4 regions of the Pseudoalteromonas sp. MM1 genome follow, and region 4 is predicted to be linked to each of the others. Evidence: predicted binding sites of a transcription regulator. Region 4 holds the regulator's gene; each other region holds the start of a gene.

Region 1 (5,500 bases), 1.0 Mb from region 4:
CGGGTACACCGTAGTGGGGGTAGAAAACTGTAATACGCCATTGGCTGTTTTTTTATGAATAACACACGGAAAGCATACATTATCTCCTTCATTTAAGTGCTTATTAATCCGCTCTTGCGGCACGATTAATCGCGTATGTTTTACATCATTAATGCTGTTAATTAGCTGCTCGGTGAGGTTGTCGCAAATGCCCCCTTGCGGCGCATGCGAATCTTTATCCATATGAAATGGGGGCGTGTAACTTTGTAACCATACAATTTCATCAATTGGGTGAGTGTTGTCAGCGTACCCGTAACGCATTAAACCACCTAGTACACCAAAGAATAAAATTACATTTCTAAGCATAACTCACTAAAAACAATCCATTTAAGTTAACTTTAGTATAGTTTTACTTTGTATATGTTCAAATATAAGAGGGAAAAAGGCAGTAAAAAACTGCCAATTATTTTACTTTAATATGGCTGCGGGTAATCTTTAAAAATAGTACCAATTTCAGTTAGTGTGTCGTCGCTTAAAGTTATGCTAAAAGCGTCAATGTCTTCTTTTAATTGTGCCATGCTGGTCGCACCTATAATTGACGAGGTAACGCCATCGACCTGATTACACCAAGCAAGTGCTAATTGAGCTGGGGTTATGCCGCTTGCATGTGCAAGATCTACATAACGCTGCGTGGCTTTTTGCGCGTTAGGGGTGTCTCTAAAAATGCCATTGCGTTGCATAAATGTCCAACGCGATCCCGCTGGGCGTGCGCCGTTTAGGTATTTACCTGTTAGCAAGCCTGCAGCAAGCGGCGACCAAGGTAAATAAGCAATGTCTTCATGAATACATTGCTCAATTAAGTAGGGCCAATCTTTGGCATGCGCTAAGCTAAACTCGTTCTGAATAGACACCATACGCGGTAGGTTATGCGCTTTTGCTAAATTTAAAAATTGGCTAATACCCCAAGGGGTGTCATCTGAAAGGCCACAATATTTTATTTTTCCGGCTTTAACACACTCATTAAGGCCCTCTAAAATATCAAGCATACCAGCTTGTTGTTGCTCAGTATTAACGTCACTAAAAGTGAGTTTACCCGGCCACTGCCTGCCAAAATGTGGGGTAGAGCGATTAGGCCAATGTAATTGGTATAAATCTATATAATCGGTTTGTAAGCGTTTAAGCGAGTTATCTACAGCCTCAATAACCGCGCTGCGTGTTATATCGCCGCCATCACGTACCCACGACAAGCCGTTGCCCGCAATTTTAGTGGCCAATACAATATCACTGCGCTTTTGCGCATTACGGCTTAGCCAGTTACCTATAATTTGCTCTGTTTTACCGTAGGTTTCTGGTGAGGGAGGCACGGCATACATTTCGGCAGTATCAATAAAATTAACGCCTTGCTCGAGTGCGTAAGCTATTTGCTCATCGGCATCGCTTTGGGTATTTTGCTTACCCCATGTCATGCTGCCTAAGCATACTCTTGAAACATCAACACCGCTGCTGCCTAACGGACTGTATTGCATTTAAAATCCTTAAATTTTGTAAGTTCTTGAGAGTGGATAATTAATTCGCAATAATTTTTAATTAAGCGAATTGATGTAATGCCGATAATAATGGCTCTGAAATCGCCGCTTTTTGTCCTGTTTTAAAGTCAAACATAACAACTTGAGAATAGCCTGTGGTAGTAATAGCTTGCTGAGCGTGACTAAACACAGAGTAATTCATCATAAAGCGGTCGCTTTTAATATCAGATATAGTTATACCTACGGTTAAGGTATCTGGGAAGGTCACCGGGCGTTTATAGCGAATATTGTTTTCACTAATGACCGGGCCTATTCCACCTGGTTTTATCGTATCAAACTGATTTATTTTATTTAAAAAATCGATACGCGCAATTTCAAAATAACGCAAGTACACCACGTTGTTAACATGTTGCAGGGCGTCCATATCGGCCCATGCTACGGTGATATCGGTATGAATAGGGTGCTGATCTTTGAACCTTTGCATGTATGTGTACTCTTAGTTTTAAATGAATGAGGTTATCAATATGGTGTTTGTAGCTCAAGACAATAAATGCCATGTTTTTTTATAAGATGATTGTACCTATTTATTTTTAGAGCTACAGTTAAATAACACAAACAACACACGAGAACACACATGCAAAATATAATTAATTGGGCCTTAGCCAGTTTAGTTTTTATAGCGTCTTTTGCTTGCTACGCAATGGGTAATGCCTCAGGCGGTATAATGCTTTTAGCTGCGGGGTTTTTATTGGAGTTTGTTTTTTGGCTACATTGCTTTAAAAAATCACAGCGCTTTAAGCAGCCGTTTTAAAAAAGCTGTTTAACGCTTGTGCGGCTTAAAGCGCTACACTTTTTAATAAGCTAAACAGGTTTTAATGTACTTGCTTATTGAAAGTGAATCCTTAATAATGACTGTATAAATAAACAGTTGTTATGTGGTAATGAAAAAGTTTATTCATATCGACATGGACTGCTTTTATGCAGCGGTTGAAATGCGCGATAATCCCAAACTCGCCAGCGTGCCTTTAGCGATTGGTGGCAATAGCCGCAGAGGCGTGCTCTCTACGGCAAATTATATAGCACGCGAATATGGTGTTCGCTCTGCTATGTCTAACTACCACGCTAAGCAACTATGCCCCGATTTAGTTATTGTGCCTGGGCGCATGGCCGTTTATAAAGAAATTTCTAACCAGATTCGCGCGGTATTTAAACGCTACACTGACCAAATAGAGCCGCTGTCGCTTGATGAAGCCTACCTAGATGTAACCAACAGCAACGCATGCAAAGGCAGTGCAACGCTTATTGCTCAGCAAATTAGAGCCGATATTTATAACGATACCGGCCTTACTGCCTCTGCCGGAGTTGCCCCCATTAAGTTTATTGCCAAAATAGCCAGTGACGAAAATAAACCCAATGGCCAATTTGTGGTTTTACCGGATGAAGTTGATGCGTTTTTAAATAATTTACCGCTGGGTAAAATACCAGGAGTAGGTAAAGTAACCCTTGAAAAGCTTAATTTAAAGGGGTTATACACAGGTAAAGATGTACGCGACAAAGGCGTTAATTGGATGCAACAGCACGTAGGTAATTTTGGTGTATCGCTTTATCAAAAATGTGCTGGCGAATATATTGGTACAGTCACCACTGAGCGAGTGCGTAAATCGCTGAGCGTTGAGCACACCTATGAATACAACAAAAATAGCTTACAAGAGTGCTTAGAACAGTTACCTAGGTTACTTGAAGAGCTCACCACGCGCCTAAATAAACAGCAATTACAAAACCGTATTAATAAGTTAAGTGTAAAAGTAAAGTTTGCAAATTTTGTTGTTACCTCAGCGGATCAAGCTCATCATCAATTAAATACCGCTATTTTTACTGAATTACTCTCTAAGGCGTATCAACGCGGGATGCAGCAACCGGTGCGCTTATTAGGCATTGGCGTAGGTGTTAAAAATGAACCTAATTTAAATCTGCAATTGAGCATTCTAGATTAGAGTTTACTTTTACTGTAACACCAAGTTGCCAGATTCAAATGAGCCCATCGCAGCTGGCTGGTTTTGTGTTTTTATATCAACGATAATAGCCCCTTATGTTTTCTAACAGGAGCTTTACTTATGGCATATCCTCAAGCGATAGCTGCACAATCACTTAGTGCAAGCTTTGACTCATTTTCTCACGATGCACTTATTATAATTAGTGATGACTTTTCTCAATTAGCCAATAACTCATTAAGTGATGCTATCGAATCACAGGCTAAAGTAGATTCTCGTATTGGTAAACAAGTTACGTTTTTAGTGGTTGATAATGTACGCGTTGTTTTAGCACCTACGGGGCCCCTTAATCGCGACTACGATGATGTAAGACGCTACTTTGATGCCGCCAAACTAGCGATTAACGAAGCAAAAGCTGCGGGCAGTGTAAACCCTGCTATTTACTTACCTAAATTACATACAGATGCGCGTTACCAGCATGCTTTAGAAGTGGCGTATTTAGGTGCGTGCCAAGCATTATGGCAACCTTTAGAGGCCCGCGAATACCACGGTGAGAGCATTGAGCCTATTACGGAAATAGGTTTAATAGATGCAAATGAGCAAACAATTAAGGCAGTAAATGCAATTGCTGCAGGCCAATATGCGGCGCGTGATTTATGTGGTACAGAGCCTGAACGTATGGCGCCACCACGTTTTGCCGATTACTGTGTTGAGCTTTTTAAAGGCTCTAAAGTTGCGGTTGATGTGATTGACGATATTAACACTATAGATAAAAACTACCCTATGCTTAGCACCGTTGCTCGCGCATCTTATGCGGTTGAACGCCATCACCCACGTGTTGTAAAGCTAGAATACGTGCCAGAAGGTGAAGTAACGCGCACGCTTATGTTTGTAGGTAAAGGTTTAGTTTATGATACCGGCGGCGCTGATTTAAAAGTAGGCGGTTACATGGCGGGTATGAGCCGCGATAAAGGCGGTGCCGCGTCAGTTGCGGGCTTTATGAAAGCGGTAGCTGATTACCAGCCTAAAGGTGTTAAAGTTATTTCTTACTTAGCTGTGGTCCGTAATTCAATCGGTTCAGATTGTTTTGTACCAGATGAAATTATCACTAGCCGTGAAGGTGTACGTGTACGCATAGGTAACACCGATGCTGAAGGGCGTTTAGCAATGGGTGACCTACTTAGTGAAATGAAAGATTTGGCTAAAACAGAAGTTAACCCTACATTATTTACGGTAGCAACATTAACGGGTCACGCGGCTCGTGCTATGGGTCCTTACGGAGCGTATGTAGAAAACGGACCTGCACGCAGCGCTAATACATCTCGTCAAATAGCGGATTGCGGTGATTTATGGGCAGATGCAGCAGAGGTTTCTCGTTCTCGCCGTGAAGATTACGACTTTATAAAACCGCGTACCTTAGCTGATGATGTTTTATCAAGTAATAATGCGGCTTCTGCGGTTACCGCTCGTGGGCATCAATTCCCTATGGCGTTTTTAGCCGTTGTTGGCGGACTTGATAAGCACGGTAACGACTCTGAGCAGCCGCTTCCTTATGTACATATGGACATTGCTGGTAGTGGTGTTGAAGGCGGAGATTGGCAGCATGGCAAGCCAACTGCTGCATCAGTCACCAGCTTATTTGCACGCTACTGTTTGTAATACCAACTTGCAATAATACCTAATCATTTTTGGGGCTAAACGTGTCGCTATCTGTGGTAAAAATTTTCATTTACAACTAAATAGAAAATTTTTTGCCTAGGTATCAACACGCCCTAAGCGAATTGGTATAAGCTAAAAACGTAGATGTAGTAAAAAGCCCTGTTAATTCAGGGCTTTTGTTTTTAAATTATTTTAATTTAAAGCGATTAACCACGCTCGAAAGCCCTTGGCTACTTTGTTTAAGATTATTGCTGGCATCAGTAAGTTGCTGGGTATTACTTAGCGACTGCTCGGTTGATTGAGATAACTCGTTGATACGTAAATTAACCTCGTCAGCGGCTTGCG
Region 2 (5,500 bases), 360 kb from region 4:
TTCAGCTTGATACATGGCCATTAAACCAGAGGTTTGAATAGTGTATTTGGCTTGCTCTTGCAGTGTAAGGTCGCTAATTTTATCTTCTATGTGCTCTACCAATTCTACAAACTTTGTTACAGCGCTTGCCGCACGGCCAGATAAGTGTTGTTGTTCAACAATTGCTTTGGCTGCGTACCAAAGAGGCAGCGACTCAGCACGCGCACAGTCGCGTATATGGCTAAGTGTTTTATCACCAATACCACGCGCAGGGGTGTTAATAACACGCTCAAATGCAGCGTCGTCTTGGCGATTACCTACTAAGCGTAAGTACGAGAGCGCGTCTTTAATTTCTTGGCGCTCGAAGAATCGCATACCACCGTAAATGCGGTATTTTAAGCCTTCTTGTAGCATTGCTTCCTCAAGTACACGAGATTGCGCGTTACTACGGTATAAAATAGCGGCGTCTTGCAACGCATTGCCGGCATTTAACCAGCTGCGTAGCTTACTGCTTACAAAGCGGGCTTCGTCTAACTCGTTAAAGGCGGCATAAATTGATATAGGCTCGCCTTCGTTACCATCGGTCCATAAGCTTTTACCCATGCGCTCTGAGTTGTTTTTAATTAGCGCATTAGATGCTTTTAGAATGGTTGCGGTTGAGCGGTAGTTTTGCTCAAGACGAATAGTTTCGGCGTCAAAGTCAGTTAAAAAGCGTTTAATGTTTTCTATTTTAGCGCCGCGCCAACCGTAAATACTTTGGTCATCGTCGCCTACAATCATAATGCTTTGTGTATCACCAGCAAGTAGCTTTAACCATGCGTATTGAATGGTATTGGTATCTTGGAACTCGTCTACCAGCATGTGGGCAAAGCGCTGCTGGTAATGGCGAAGTAGCGTAGGGTTATTTTTAAGAACTTCGTAGCTACGTAACAGTATTTCTGCAAAATCAACTAAACCTGCACGGTCACACGCCTCTTGATAGGCGGCATATACACGCAGCATCATTTGCTCATTTATATCGTAGGCTTGAATATCTTTAGGGCGCAGGGCTTCATCTTTTTTAGCGCTGATGTACCAGCCAAATTGCTTGGCGGGCCACTTTTTATCATCAATATTCATTGATTTTAATAAGCGCTTGATCATTCTTAGCTGATCGTCAGAGTCTAAAATTTGAAAGGCTTCTGGCAGGTTTGCTTCACGGTGATGAGCGCGCAAAATACGGTGTGATAAACCATGGAATGTACCAATCCACATGCCTCCCACGGGAGCTTTTAGAGTTTCTTCAACACGAGTGCGCATTTCTTTAGCAGCTTTATTAGTAAAGGTAACCGCAAAAATACTATAAGCAGAGGCTTGCTCAACCTGCATTAACCACGCGATACGATGAACTAAAACACGTGTTTTACCCGAACCAGCACCTGCTAATACCAGCATGTTTTGTAGTGGGGCTGCAACGGCATCGCGTTGTTTGTCATTTAAGCCATCGAGTAATTCAGAAACGTCCATCGTTACGCCTTTTCAATCAATAATGAGGGCAGTATAACAGGTGTTTTTGTTAGGCTAAATAAAATACTGTTTTTATGAACAGCTATTATAAAATTGCCTCTAAAACCAATCAGCTGGCTAGTTTATAAGTGACTAAAATTAATAATAAAAATAATCAAATTGACCTATATTTAGTAAAAAATACTAAAACAGTTATTTAGTACTAATTTAACTAACTGATTTTTAAGCTTTAATAAATTGGCATAAAGTGTGATAGTAAGTAAATAACTAAAATTTAAAATTAATTAACTACAGAGGTGAGTATGGCTGATCAAGGTTCTGGCGGTAATGTAATTGCTGCATTGTGTAATATATTTTTTCCTGGTTTAGGGCAATTAGTACAAGGGCGAATTTTAGCCGCTATCTTTTTTGCGCTAGCTATTATAATTAGTTACGCACTTATTTATGTATTGGTAGGCTTTGTACTTGTGCCTATTATTTACTTATGGTCGATTATAGATGCTGCACGTTTTAGATCGCGAAGTTAGCCTCTATGTTGCCTACTTAAATAGCGCCAATGGGCGCTATTTTGCGTTTTAGGGGCACAGTTTAACGTTATTTATGGGTATAATTAGTGCATTAGCGTTTTAAAAGTAAAAATTATGGAATATCAATTTATACGTGACCCTATTAGCGGGCTGCGCATTAAAATAAGCAGCGAGCATGCCCTAATTGGCCGCTGGCTAAACGAAGAAATTGGCAAAGAAAAAGTCGCGATGGTACAAGCACTTATTAGCTCGGTAAAAACAAGCTACGAGCCAATAACGTTAAAAGGCCAAGAGATAGACTTAATACTCTCTAAAGACGAAGCCTTATTTGAAGCGCATGCTCTACACCAAGACAGCGAAGATTTAGTCGCCTATCAAGATGATGACTTAATGCTTGAAGAAAATGGCCTAGTGAGTGGTTGTGGGTTTGAAGATTTTATAGATTTAATAGAGTCGTGGGCTGACTTTAGTGGCTCGCGTTAAACGTTTAAAAGGCCAACCTAGTTGGCCTTATTTATGTTTTAAGTTATTGCAAATCAATTGATTCAACAGCGGCTAAAAGTAAGCTTTCAGTTAAGCGTACTTTATAATTAGGGTTTGCGTACTGAAAATACACAACGCCGCTTTTATCAATCACAAATACAGCCGGTACAGGCAAGGCGACGTTTACTTTGCCTTGGCCATTAACAAAGTTAACACCACGTTTATTACGATAAATAGCGGCTGTTTTATCATCTAAAAAATAAGCTAAACCTAAGGCTTTTGCTAGGGTTAAGCTATCATCTGAAAGCAGTAAATAATTTGGCGTACTTATTTTACTTTGGGCTAGTTTTTCTGGGCTATCGGGCGATACTGCAATAATTTGCGCATTTAAATTAGTTAGTTGCTGCTCAATTTTTTGTATATTAGCCAGTTGCTTTGAGCAATAAGGACACCAACCTCCGCGGTAAATAATAAGTACCGTTGTTTTTTCAGCAAAGCGCTTTTGTAACTCTACATTATTACCATGTTGATCTTTGAGCGTTATATTAGGCACGCTTAAGCCCGGTAATAATGGTGATACTTGCTCGGGGGCTTCTGCAATACCTGCAGTACTTGCTTGCGCATTAGTTACTAAAAAAGTAGCTATTATTATAGCCGCCAAGGTGTGCAGTAACACGTTACTCATTATTATTTCCTGCCTTGTTTTTATGTGCTGTTTATAATAGATCAAAAATGCACTTTTTATTATTTGCCTGTATCATAAGCGTAATTTAAAAGCTCAAGTGGAAACGATATGTCAGCCAACTTAAATAAGCTAGTAGTAATGCTAGAAATGCAAAATGCCATGAACACTAAAGTTCATGATCAGTGGTTTAGCCAAGGCTTTGAGTGGTACAGAGCCATTTGGGTAGAGTGTGCAGAAATGCTAGATCATTACGGTTGGAAGTGGTGGAAAAAACAAACCCCAGACACCGAGCAAGTAATTCTAGAATTGGTTGATATATTTCATTTTGGTTTGTCGTTAAGAATTGACGGAACAACTCCTTACGAAGAGTTAGCTAAGCAGCTAGAAAAAGAACTTAGCGCACCACAGGCCGCAGATGACTTTAAACAAACTCTTGAAGTATTAGCTGCTTCAGCAGTTGCAAATAAAACCTTTAACGCAGCCGCGTTTGCAGGGTGTATGGCGCAAATAGGGATGGATATTGACGATTTATACCGCGGTTACGTAGGTAAAAACACGTTAAATTTTTTCCGCCAAGATCATGGCTACAAAGATGGCAGCTATATCAAAGTGTGGAATGGCCAAGAAGACAACGAGCACTTGGTCGAAGTCGTTAAAAGCCTTGATACCGAACATGCCGACTTTGCAAAGTTAGTATATCAAGGTTTAGTGGCGCGTTACCCGCAACAATAATCTAGCCGCTAGATTATGTTTCTGTAGTCGGTTACGTTTAAGTAATCGGCTATTACATTATGTGGTTGTTGGCTATCTGGGTTAGCAACCGCAAGTAAATGCTCAATGCCGTATTCTCGGGCAGCATTTAAAACTGGCACACTGTCATCAACAAACAAAGTGCGCTGCTTATTAAATCCTAAATCTTTTTGTACTTGATGCCACAAACTTTGCTGCTCTTTACTCACTCCGTATTGATGAGTCGACACCACGCCATCTAAATAATTATCTATCGCGGTATGTTCAAATTTAAGCATGACGTTTTCTGGGTGGGCGTTAGTTAACAGGATTAGCTCTTTACCTGCTTTTTTTAACTCAGTTAAAAAGTGGGGCACATCTTCGCGTACTTTTATTAAGTGCTGGGTTTGGCGTTTTAATTCCATTATTGGCAAATTGAGTTGCTCTTGCCAATAATCTAAGCAATACCACTGTATTTGACCACTTACCGCTTGATAGCGCTTGTGCATTTCGGCTTTTGCTTCATCAAGGGTAATATTGCGAGTGAGCGCAAGTTGCTCTGGTACCACGTTAAGCCAAAAGTGACTATCGAAATGTAAATCGAGTAATGTTCCGTCCATATCGAGTAAAACGGTATCGATTTTTGACCAATTTAGCATGGGCTTTTCCTTGTGAAAAGTTTATGATTAAGCACAACTGCCATGATAGCAAAATAACGCCAATGACACAGAAAAAGCACCCAACTCCGCCTCAAATTATTAGTAACAATGTAGTTGCTAAAAGCCGTTTATTTACTGTTGAATCGTTAGAGCTTAAGTTTTCTAATGACGAAGAGCGCCAGTATGAGCGCATACGTGGCGGTGGCCGCGGGGCTGTAATGATTGTACCAATAACTGCAGATAACGAAATGCTACTGGTACGAGAGTATTGCGCGGGCACAAACAACTACCAATTAGGCTTTCCTAAAGGCTTGATAGACCCAGGCGAAACGCCACAACAAGCTGCAAACAGAGAGCTCAAAGAAGAAGTGGGCTTTGGTGCTGAATTTTTTGAGCCGTTAAAAGTAGTATCAATGGCACCAAGTTACTTTAACGCGACCATGCATATTTTATTTGCTAAGCAACTATATCCGCAAACGTTAGAAGGTGATGAGCCCGAACCTTTAGTGGTTGTTAAGTGGCCATTAACAGATTGGCAGTCATTATTAGAGCAAGACGATTTTACCGAAGCTCGCAGTGTTGCCGCTTTGCTATTATTAAATAAGTATTTAGCGTCTGGAGCTGCAAATGAATAAATTATTAGAGCCTTGTATTGAACTTGCACAAAGTGCAGGCGATGCCATTATGGCTATTTATAAAAAAGACGATATTGGCCAGCAAGAAAAGTCAGACTCTACGCCTGTTACAAAAGCAGACTTAGCGTCTAATGATGTGCTTGTTGCTGGTTTAAAAGCGCTTGCGCCCGACATTCCTATCATGTCGGAAGAAACGCCTATTCCGGCACTTGCTGACAGACAAAACTGGCAACGCTATTGGCTATTAGATCCGATGGATGGCACCGGCGAGTTTATTTTAGAAAGTGGTGACTTTGC
Region 3 (5,500 bases), 1.2 Mb from region 4:
TGGCAAAGTAAGCATGTATATTTTCATTATTCAAGCATTAAGGCTAGCACAATAAATCCGCTGCAGATAGCGATGTTTATTCAGGTTCAACTTATAATACATTATTCTTATATCTAATTTTTAACATATTTTTAAGTTAATCAGCGCAAAGCTACCCTCAAAGCATATATTTGATGTAATATAAAAAAATAGATTATGAATCCGAGAATTAAGCCATGATCGTTTCGATTATAATTGTGCTTATAGTGGCACTGATAGTGATTGCACTGTGGGTAAGCGCTGTACAACAGCATAAAGAAAAGCAAGAAATTGAACGTCGCAAAGAATTAACAAAACAAAAAGCGATAATTGAAGAAACCGAAGAAGCACTGATGAATAGCGCTAATATTCCGCTTTCTGAAAACATTATACGCGTTTTACAACGTAGATGTTACGAAGCACTAAACGCGATGGTAAACCACTCACCTAATTCTAAAGCATTAAAAAGTAGAATGAACGAAGCTAAAGAAAAGCTAAGTGGTGCAGTTCAAGGTAATAGCAGCGACAATTTATCGTTACCAAGTAACGATAAGCAGTTAGTGTCGCTAATTCAGGGCATAAAAAAGCTTAGAGCTATTATGCGCTCTGAGCACAGTAAAGGGCGTGTAGATAGCCAAGTATTTGCAGCAGAAGATAAGCGCCTTGAAAAGTTACAGCTCAGAATTAATATAGAAAGCCAAATTAAACGCGGTTTATCTGCTCGTTCAGCGAGCATGGTGGGCTCTGCTAGGCAATATTTTGAAAAAGCCTATGCCACACTTAGTGCCGTTAGTTATTCTGATGAATACGTCAACGCAAAACGTCAAGAAGTTGAAGCCTATTTAGAAGAAATAAGCAGCGAACTAAAAGCTTCAAACGCCACTGCCTTGAAGAAAAAAGCAGAAGCAGAGCAAGATGACTTAGACGTATTATTTGCACCTAAAAAGAAATGGTAATTTTAAATACCCAAAAGAAAGCCCATGCATAATGTATGGGCTTTTTTGTATCTGTTAAGCTGTTTTACCAATGGGTAAATACTAACGTATTTTAAGGCACTACCTAGCGCTAACCACATTATAAACGCTCATTTGCCTCTGCATAGAAACGCAAGGTATAACAATGCAGTGGCAATAAGTGATAGCGACTAAATAATAAATGTTTATCCACCTTCAAATTAAATCTCTTAACTAAAAGAATGGACATTAGCTACTACGATAAAAATGCAAACTTGATAATAAATAACGCTGTTAAAATCCATACGCTAATACTCACTTGCTCACGTTTACCACATAGTACTTTAACCGCAGTATACGATATAAAACCAAGCGCAATACCGTGCGCAATAGAGAATGTAAGTGGCGTCATAAGTAGTACCACACTCACTGGAATTGCATCGCTCATGTCATCCCAGTTTACAAACTTAAGGTTTTGCAGCATTAATACCGCAACGTATAAAATAGCACCCGCAGTCGCATAAGCCGGCACCATTTGCGCAAGCGGTGCAAAAAACATCATTAGTAAAAAGCATATACCCACTACAACAGCTGTTAAACCAGTACGCCCACCAACCGATACACCGGCTACAGACTCAATATAAGACGTAGTGGTAGAAGTGCCTAACATTGCACCTGCAATAGTCGCTGTACTATCGGCACTTAAAGCACGCCCTAAACGTGGCATATTGCCTTCTTCATCGGCTAAACCTGCTTTTTGAGTTACCGCAACCAAGGTCCCTGATGTATCAAATAAATCAACAAACAAAAACGCAAAAATTACACTCAGCATAGAAAGCTCAAAGGCCGCAGCAAAATCAAGTTGCATGAACGTAGGTAAAATAGATGGTGGCATTGAAATTACGCCGTGGTATTTAACTAAGCCGAGGCTTAATGCAATGCCTGTTACTAACAAAATGCTAATAAGTACGCCGCTTTTTATATCACGATAAAGCAAAGCTGCAATCACAAAAAAGCTCAAAATAGCGAGTAAAGGACCTGCCGATGTAATATCACCAAGCTGTACTAATGTAGCTGGGCTTGAAACAATAATACCCGCATTTTTAAGTGCAATTAACGCTAAAAACGCACCAATACCAGTGGCAATAGCCTGCTTTAAAACTAGCGGTATAGCATTAATTATCCACTCTCTAACCTTAAACAAACTTAATATTAAAAATATACAACCAGACATAAATACCGCACCTAATGCCGCTTGCCAGCTATAACCCATACCCAGTACAACACCATAAGTAAAAAATGCGTTTAAACCCATGCCCGGCGCAAGTGCTAAAGGGTAATTAGCCCAAAGCCCCATAATAAAACAGCCAATTGCCGCTGCAATACAGGTAGCAACAAATGCAGCACCTTGATCCATACCTGCTTCAGCAAGCATTGCAGGGTTTACAAATACAATGTAAACCATAGTAATGAAAGTAGTGATTCCAGCAATGCTTTCGCGTCGCACAGTGGAGTTATTTTCGCGGAGTTTAAATAGAGCTTCGAGCATAATAGACTTGTGATAATAAAAAGTGACGTGATTTTACCATAAAATTAAGTATAAACAGGACATTTTACCTTGCTATATACTAAACTGTTGACGTAGAAACTATAAAAAAGAAAGTATATGAATAACACTCAGCCTAGCGGACAAGACTTAGAGCAGCAATTAAACAATATTTTAGATTTTGTAACACAGCCTACAAACCACAGTGCTGACGACAATAGTGATGTAAGTGAACAAACAACACTTAACAAAGCGCTGTATTATTTAAAGCATAACCAAGCACCGTTGGCAGCTAAGTGGATGCGCCTTACCGCAATGGCCGGAAATCATCGCGCCCAGTTTTATTTAGGGTTATTTTTTGTCAAAGGCCAAGGCGTACCAAAAAGTGTATTTCACGCTGCAGCATGGCTAAGTTTAGCCAGCAGCCAAGGCTATGAACCGGCAACCGCTGCATTAGATGATTTAAGAAAATATATCGATACCAAACGCTTTAAAGACGCTCAATGCTATGCAGCCAGTTTGTATGAGCAAATCCACCAAATTCAATTTGCCCGCTTAGTTCCAAAAAATGACTAACTACTGTATAGCTAACAGCTAAGTACTGTATAGCGCTGCTACACTTTATACAGTACTGCAAACACCCTCAGCTTTCATTCACACGCCAAAAACATAAATATCTGTTTTTAAAGTGTTATTTTTAATTTTAATTTTTTAAAACCATTAACTGTATAAAAAATAGCAAAAAACGCTTGCACACAACAACTGTATAAACTACTGTATACATGTACTGTATATAAACCCAGTGAGTGAGACCTATGCTACAGCCAATTACCGTAAGAACTGTTAAAAGCTACCAACAACATGATGAAAGTGAGTCGGTAAACTTAATAAAAGTAGAAGATGAAATTTCTGCTACGTTTGAGATGCTAAAAGTGTTGCACCAATACAATAGCTCTAACGCGTGGACCTTACTAATTGCGCCCGACCATGTGCCTAGTAAAGCCTTGTTAGATAGTTGCTCTATAGATACCAGCAAACTGCTTGTAATAAGACAAAAGCATTTAGTAAATTTAGAGTATGTGCTTAACTCAGCACTTCATAATGGTAATTTTGCAGCCATTATTACGTGGACCGATATAGTAAGTGAGCAGCAACTTGTTAACTTATCGCTTAATTTAAACAAAAGAAGCGCTAAGCTATTTTGCTTTACTAAAAAAACCAGCACTACAGCAATATCACTTACTCAATAAGCTTGGTAAAATACATTTTTAATCTATGTTAATTAGTATTTTATGAGTGTAACCAGTACCAGCGCTTGCTTATGCAACAGTCAGCTTAATTATGGCGACTGTTGCCAACCTTATCATCTTGATATAAAAACCCCAGAAACACCTGAGCAACTAATGCGTTCGCGCTTTAGTGCTTATGCATTAAAAAATGCATCTTATGTATTTAAAACTTACGCCAAAGAAAAACAAGCACAAAACCCAGTAAATGAAATTGCTGACTTTGCCAATAGCTGCCGCTTTGTAAAATTAGTTGTGCGCGATACGCAGCAAAGTGATGAGCGAGGTTATGTTGCCTTTAACGCATATTATTTTTACCAAAACTTATATTGTGAGCTAGATGAGAAATCAGACTTTATAAAAGAAGACGGTGAATGGCGATATTTAGAGGGTATTATTAATCCGGTCGCCGATATAAAAGTTGCCAGAAACGATCCCTGTCCATGCGCAAGCGGTAAAAAATATAAAAAGTGTCACAGTGTATAAAGTAAGCTAAACACTTAGAAAAAAAATAGCGTCTTATTTAATACCATTAATCCGCTTAATGAAGTGACCTATTTTGAGGATGGAAAAACGTGTTGATAGCTAGGCAAAAAATTGCTCTTAAGTTATTATAAATGAGAATTTTTTAACGCTGATAGCCCACATGTAGCCTCTCAAAATGATTAAGCATTATTGCTAAATGCTATAAGCGCTACTTTATATCACTAAATATATTAATAACTGCCATAAACAAAAAATGGACCATTTAGGTCCATTTTCTACAATATTGCTATTGGTTTATTCATCATCATCTAAATCGTACGATTCACGCTGCGCAGGTCTAGCTAAAATCTCAACATAGAATGAAGTAAGCGCCTGCTTTTCGATTTCGCTGATCTTGTTGTTAATTTCAGCTACGTGAACAACTTCTGCATCATCGGCACTTGTGCCAAACTTACAGTCAAATGCCCAGTAATCAGCTTCAACAGGTAGCGTTTTATTGCGCTCTCTTTTCAAATATTTTTTCACTTCATGCTTTGCAGCATCAACCATACGAGGGTATTTGATTTTCTCGTGATTTAGCGTGAATGTTTTCTTCATTACGTTCCTAATTACCTTGATTTAATGATAATGGCACTCAAGTCATACCATTTGCAGCCATTATAGCAATTGCATTTAATTTGTGGATGCTTTTTTTAAACAAAAAAGGAATTGTTCTATTTTATTGCATAACCGATTATTAAATATAAGGTGTTTTAAGCTTTTAAAACGCACGAGTGTTAAATTATTTTATGCGTTAGCAACAAGCAATGGCTTATGTATAGCCTCATTAGTTAAATCGTCATAAAATGCGGCGGCGTCCATTTGTGGACTTGCAAGCGCGGTGTGCGTGTCATTTAAGCGCCTGCGTACTGATGGTTCACAATTCTCGATTACCGTTAAAGGGATATGTAACTTGTCATCTCTAATCGCTAGTGGCTCAGGGTTTAAGCAGTGACTTAATTTTATTGCTTTCATACCTGCTTGTTCGCCTTGTTGAACAATCACAGACGCGTGCTCTTGCCCTATGCTCATATCAAATTTTTCGGGGGCTAATAATTGCTTTGGCCCAGCACCAAAGCGCTTCCTTAACTGTTCTTCGTCTACATAAGCACTATGCGTTTCACTTTTTGGTAAGTGAAATTGACTAAAATCCAGCGCATCGTGCGATAGCA
Region 4 (5,500 bases):
TGGTTTGTTGTGTATAACCAACGTTTAAAACCTTTGGCTGGGTGATGACCGTGATGAGCGTCATTGGCGTTAGGTTGTTCTACTATGCTACTCATTAGTTCGCCTCCGCATCAAGTGCTGCCTGAATTTCACTAGGTTGGATGACATCACCCGTATCATTACCCCACGCATTACGCTTGTAGGTAATTACTGCCGCAAGCTGCTTTATTGATAACTGTTTAGCAAATGCCTGCATTGCAGTCCCTGGACGACCATGGATCACAACATCTATATGATCTTTTATATCACCTAAAACAATTGGATTGCCTTTTAACGCAGGAAACACGCCCGGTAATCCCATTCCTGTTGGTTGATGACACGCAGCGCAACTTGCCATATACACTTGCTCGCCTAAAGTCATTAACTCTTCTTTAGGCAACGTTTGATCAAGCAAAGCAGCATCGGCTAATGCCGCTTTTTGCTTAGCTTGCTTAGCATCTGCAAGCCATGCGTTAAAGTCCTCTTGCGACTTAGCTTCAACCACCACGGGCATAAAACCATGATCTTTACCGCACAGCTCTGCACACTGTCCTCGGTAAATACCTTCTTCGTTAATGTTGGTCCACGTTTCGTTGATAAACCCCGGATTGGCATCTTTTTTAACGGCAAAATCAGGGACCCACCAAGAGTGGATAACGTCATCTGAGGTCATTAAAAAACGCACCTTTTGATTAATTGGCAGCACTAAAGGTTTATCAACCTCAAGTAAGTAATTAGGGTTTTTATTAACAAGGTTGGCTATTTCGTCTTGAGGGGTAGATAAAATAGAGTAAAACTCTACGTCTTCGCCCATATATTCATAATGCCACTTCCACTGTGACCCTGTAATTTTAATGGTTAAGTCGGCCTTACTGGCATCCTCCATTGCTATGAGGGTTTTAGTGGCAGGGATTGCCATGGCAATTAAAATAACAAACGGAATGGCAGTCCAAAGAATTTCTACTTTGGTACTTTCATGAAATTGGGCAGGGACTGCCCCTTTAGATTTACGGTGATGAATCAGTGCCCAAAACATTATTGCGAACACTATCACCCCAATCACACAACATATTAAAAATATGGTCATGTGTAGCTGATATACATTATTACTTATATCGGTTACGCCCTTGCGCATATTGTATTGGCTATTAGCCAGCACTTGCTGCGGGAACATAATCAACACAAGCCACAAGGTAGAGGTCAGTTTACCCATGTGACGGCTCCTTTGATGCTATTGCGAATGCAAAGCGAAGAGGCATACGGCTTAAACGCCAATTCGTTATTTTTATTTTTTAACCAATCTTATTTTTAATTGGTATCGCTAGGACAACAAAAGGTTTGTGTATATTGTGTGTTCTCATAACTAAAAAGCTGTGAGTTATTGTTAGTCCAGCACATTAATGATTAGCTAAAAAACGTACAACAAGCAAGTTTTAGTATAAAAAACAATCAAGTGATATTTTAAAATTGATTAAATTACGAAGTATTAAATTGTTATTTAACAGCCAAGATACGAGCAAAATTAAGGGATGTAACACGCTTAGGAAGATAGAAGTATGAGTGAAAAAAAGTTTACAGGCTAAATAATTTTAGGCCGCTTTGAGGTAGTGGAAGGTCTTTTTTAAAACAAAAATGCACACTTAACAGTGCGCATTTATAAAAAGTGACTTAAAAATAGTTAAAATTACATCCAGTCAGCATTTCTTATTACGCCAACAGCTAAACCTTCAATATTAAAAGATTCGTTTTCAAGGTCTACTTCTATAGGGGTAAACTCTTCGTTTTCGGCGTGTAATAATACTTTTCGGCCTGCTTTTTCTAAGCGTTTTACAGTTACATCTTCATCTACTCGTGCAACCACAACTTGGCCGTTTTCTGCTGTTTGAGTACGGTGTACGGCAAGTAAGTCGCCATCCATAATACCTATATCTTTCATACTCATACCGTTTACACGCAGTAAAAAGTCTGCGGCGGGTTTAAACATAAGTGGGTCTATTTTACAGTGACTCTCAACATGTTCTTGCGCCAAAATAGGCGAACCTGCTGCAACTCGGCCTATTAATGGCAGACCTAGTTGCTCTGGCTCTTCTTCTTCAACTAATTGAATACCGCGGCTTGCGCCTGGCTTCATTTTAATAACGCCTTTTTTGGCAAGCGCTTTTAAGTGCTCTTCTGCGGCATTGGCACTTTTAAAACCTAATGTTTGTGCAATTTCGGCACGTGTAGGAGGCATACCAGTGTCTTTAATAAAAACTTTTATTAGTTCGAGTATTTGAGCTTGGCGTTTCGTTAATGGTCGCATACAACTGGTTTTCCATACAGTACATTTAACTGTGAGTATATACAGTTAAATAAAAATCGCAAATTTAAATTGCGCTTTAATTAGCTAAACCAAATACACATGTGTACATTTTAGGTAATTATTAAAATTGCATATATAAAATGCTATAAACAAGGTTTTAATTCAAAGGAGTAGTTATGAGTATTTGGTATCAACCCATCACATTAGCGCTTTGCAAACAGTTAGATGAAGGTATAAACGGCCAAGGTACTTTAATGAAAACCATGGGGATAGAAATAACCGAGATAGGGGAAGATTACCTAGTTGCGACTATGCCCGCAATACCTGAGCATCATAACCCAATGGGAATGGTACACGGCGGCGCTAATGTAGTACTTGCCGAAACAGTTGCTAGTTATGCTGCTAATTTTGTTGTTGATTTTACAAAGTTTTACTGTGTAGGGCAGGAAATTAGTGCAAGCCATTTAAAAGCGTCACGCAATGGGACGTTAACAGCAACGGCTCGTGCATTTCATATTGGTAAACGCAGTTCTGTATGGGAGATAAAAATAACCAATAGCCGCAACGAGCTTTGCTGCGTATCAAAAATGACCGCAGCAGTGGTTGAGCGAAAGTAATAGCTTACTTTTCAATAGGGTAAATTGTTATTTCCATACCCGCGCCAATTGCAGATATACGCAATAACGTGTCTGCATGCAGCGCCTGATTAAAACATTTTGGTGACGTACCAGACTCAAAACCAATATCAAAGGTTCTGCGAGAGCAGCTTAGCCATTGCTTAAGCGCGTTACGAGAACACGACTCAATAAGCTCGCACAAGTGGTTAATAGCTTTATCTGGCGTGGTTATGTCACCTGAGGCTTCAATACGCGCAAGTTGACGATATTCGTCTTTGTCATAATGTAAAACCATCGCGTTTTTCTTTAAGTCTGCCACTAGGGCGCTAATATCTTGTTTAGACTCAAGCTCTAGATCTACATTTAAAAATTGAATTTCCGACATTGTCTGCTTTTTACCCTCTTATAGTTTCATCGCAAACTTTAACGCAGTTTTACTTTTATACCAAATCAACTAAGCGGTAAACATGGCTTTATTAATAGAAAATGCCTGTTTAAACGCCATTGGCACCTAATTTGCCTTATAAAACGGGTTAGGCTAGTTACGCTTAATTTTACCGTTTATGTATGAAAGTTATACACACACTGTGTAATTAAACGCTCAGGAGAGAAATTATGGTAGATCATGGCCCGCAAATTAAAAACGACGATCAGTACGATGCGCTTCGCGATGAAGGCATGAGCAAACAAAAAGCCGCACGTATTGCTAATAGTAATACTCATAAAACAGCTGTAAAAGGCGGTAAAGCCTCAAATTATGAGCAACGTACAAAAAAACAGTTATACGATAAAGCAAAAGAGGTAGGCATTAGTGGCCGCTCTAAAATGAGCAAACAAGAGCTAATAAACGCCCTGCGAGAGAATTAAACGCAGCCTCACTGATTTTTATCGCTCCTTTTTATTATTTTTATAAAGTTAGAGTAAGCTTATGAATAACTGCGACAAAATGCCGCAGTAAAAGCATGGACTGCTGTAATACACTAACGCTAAAAATAATAAGAAGCACAAAATGAGAAAACAACTATTTAAGCGCGCTCGAAAACTACATAAGTGGCTAGGCTTTTTACTTGCCTTACAAATTTTAGCTTGGCTTTTAGGTGGCTTAGTAATGAGCGCGATACCACTTGAATACGTGCATGGTAAGCACCTTGCCAAGCGCACACTTACAAACCCATTTACACAAGCAGACTACCTTACATCACTCGATAATATTACGTCACAAGTGGCTAACCCCACTCAAATAATATTTGAGCACTTTTTAACTACTCCGCTTATTACTGTTATTAACAGCACCGAGCAGCAAAGCTTTAGTGGTTTAACGGGCCGCCCCTTTCAGCCGCCCACTAAAATACAAATCACCGCTAATGCGCAAGCTCATTTACTCATCGACGCTAAGCCAATTAGCACAACGCTTTTAAAACAAGGCCCTCGAGAAGTGGGATACAAAACAAATGTGTGGCAAGTACAATTTAACGACACCTTTAATACTACGCTATATTTAAATGCAATTAACGGCAAAGTTATTACCGTTCGCAGCACATTATGGCGCATTTTCGACTTTTTTTGGATGCTGCACATAATGGATTACGACGAGCGAGAAAATTTTAACAACCCGTTACTTATCAGCTTTGCAGCCACCAGCGTGCTATTTTGTTTGTGCGGTATCATTTTATTAATACAAAACGTTAGGCTAAAAAAGCTTACACGTGTTGGTCAATCAAAATAGGGTTGCCGTCTGGGTCGGTAATAATAAAACTTTTATCACCCACAGGCTCAACGCTTATATTAGCGCTTTGAAAATATTCACTGAGCGTATCAACATCTTTAAAGTTTGTAACTGTTTGTGCATGCTGATCCCAACCAGGGTTGAAGGTCAGCATGTTTTTATCAAACATACCCGAGAACAAGCCAATCAAATGCTCACCGTTTTGCATTACTAGCCAGTTTTGCTCTACCTCGCCTGCTAACTCACTAAAACCCAGCTTTTCATAAAACGCTTTAGAGGCCCTAATATCTTTAACCGTTAAACTTATTGAAAAAGCACCTAGCATGGTCATCTCCTCGCTATTTTTTATATCATTATAGAGTGTACTAAGCATTGCGGATTAAAATTTGCTCAGGGTTTATCTTTTAGCAGCAAAACTTTAGACTAGCGCCTCCTGTAGTTCACGTATGTGATGGATATGCTTAAATTTATTTTGGCCTTTGTGGCTTGTTGTATTTGTTTTTCGGCATCAAGTGAAGAATTTACCCGCTTTTCAACGGCTAAAAGGCACTTAATTAAAACCCTGCCCGATAACGCTAAAAGCCTTTACTGCGGCTGCGACATTAAAAAACAGGGTAAAAAGCTAATCCCCGATCCTAGCAACTGTGGCTACATTCCGCGTAATACATTAACTTCCTCTGGCAAAGTTAATGTACGTGCATTGCGTATAGAGTGGGAGCATATAGTGCCCGCGTGGGAGTTTGGCCATCAGCTACAATGCTGGCAAAACGGTGGGCGTAAAAACTGCCGTAAGGTCAGTGCCAAATTTAGAAAAATGGAAGCCGACATAAACAATTT

Evidence for each region. Region 4 encodes LexA, which represses DNA repair genes until DNA is damaged. Its sites were predicted from a motif close to TACTGTATNNNNATACAGTA; they were not measured.
Region 1: the regulator LexA is predicted to act here: its motif matches at 2,416-2,435, upstream of dinB (DNA polymerase IV).
Region 2: the regulator LexA is predicted to act here: its motif matches at 1,550-1,569, upstream of uvrD (DNA helicase II).
Region 3: the regulator LexA is predicted to act here: its motif matches at 3,290-3,309, upstream of QUE46_RS10430 (SulA-like leucine-rich domain-containing protein).

What each region holds. Positions count from the first base shown of each region.
Region 1 is NZ_AP027922.1:833,610-839,109, forward strand. Features, by position in the region: gene QUE46_RS03785 (ABC transporter substrate-binding protein) at 1-345, opposite strand, end outside; gene QUE46_RS03790 (aldo/keto reductase) at 453-1,505, opposite strand; gene QUE46_RS03795 (thioesterase family protein) at 1,567-1,989, opposite strand; gene dinB (DNA polymerase IV) at 2,447-3,499, shown strand; gene QUE46_RS03805 (leucyl aminopeptidase family protein) at 3,620-5,155, shown strand; gene QUE46_RS03810 (methyl-accepting chemotaxis protein) at 5,343-5,500, opposite strand, start outside.
Region 2 is NZ_AP027922.1:148,329-153,828, forward strand. Features, by position in the region: gene uvrD (DNA helicase II) at 1-1,485, opposite strand, end outside; gene QUE46_RS00695 (hypothetical protein) at 1,788-2,012, shown strand; gene QUE46_RS00700 (YacL family protein) at 2,127-2,495, shown strand; gene QUE46_RS00705 (peroxiredoxin-like family protein) at 2,539-3,180, opposite strand; gene QUE46_RS00710 (dUTP diphosphatase) at 3,289-3,912, shown strand; gene yrfG (GMP/IMP nucleotidase) at 3,921-4,568, opposite strand; gene nudE (ADP compounds hydrolase NudE) at 4,631-5,203, shown strand; gene cysQ (3'(2'),5'-bisphosphate nucleotidase CysQ) at 5,196-5,500, shown strand, end outside.
Region 3 is NZ_AP027922.1:2,304,843-2,310,342, forward strand. Features, by position in the region: gene QUE46_RS10415 (hypothetical protein) at 216-974, shown strand; gene QUE46_RS10420 (NCS2 family permease) at 1,228-2,520, opposite strand; gene QUE46_RS10425 (sel1 repeat family protein) at 2,638-3,093, shown strand; gene QUE46_RS10430 (SulA-like leucine-rich domain-containing protein) at 3,333-3,767, shown strand; gene QUE46_RS10435 (YchJ family protein) at 3,810-4,289, shown strand; gene QUE46_RS10440 (DUF6172 family protein) at 4,584-4,886, opposite strand; gene QUE46_RS10445 (VC2046/SO_2500 family protein) at 5,076-5,500, opposite strand, start outside.
Region 4 is NZ_AP027922.1:3,478,296-3,483,795, forward strand. Features, by position in the region: gene ctaD (cytochrome c oxidase subunit I) at 1-95, opposite strand, end outside; gene coxB (cytochrome c oxidase subunit II) at 95-1,231, opposite strand; gene lexA (transcriptional repressor LexA) at 1,703-2,320, opposite strand; gene QUE46_RS15770 (PaaI family thioesterase) at 2,497-2,937, shown strand; gene QUE46_RS15775 (hypothetical protein) at 2,942-3,322, opposite strand; gene QUE46_RS15780 (Rho termination factor N-terminal domain-containing protein) at 3,553-3,804, shown strand; gene QUE46_RS15785 (hypothetical protein) at 3,947-4,663, shown strand; gene QUE46_RS15790 (VOC family protein) at 4,638-4,988, opposite strand; gene QUE46_RS15795 (endonuclease) at 5,115-5,500, shown strand, end outside.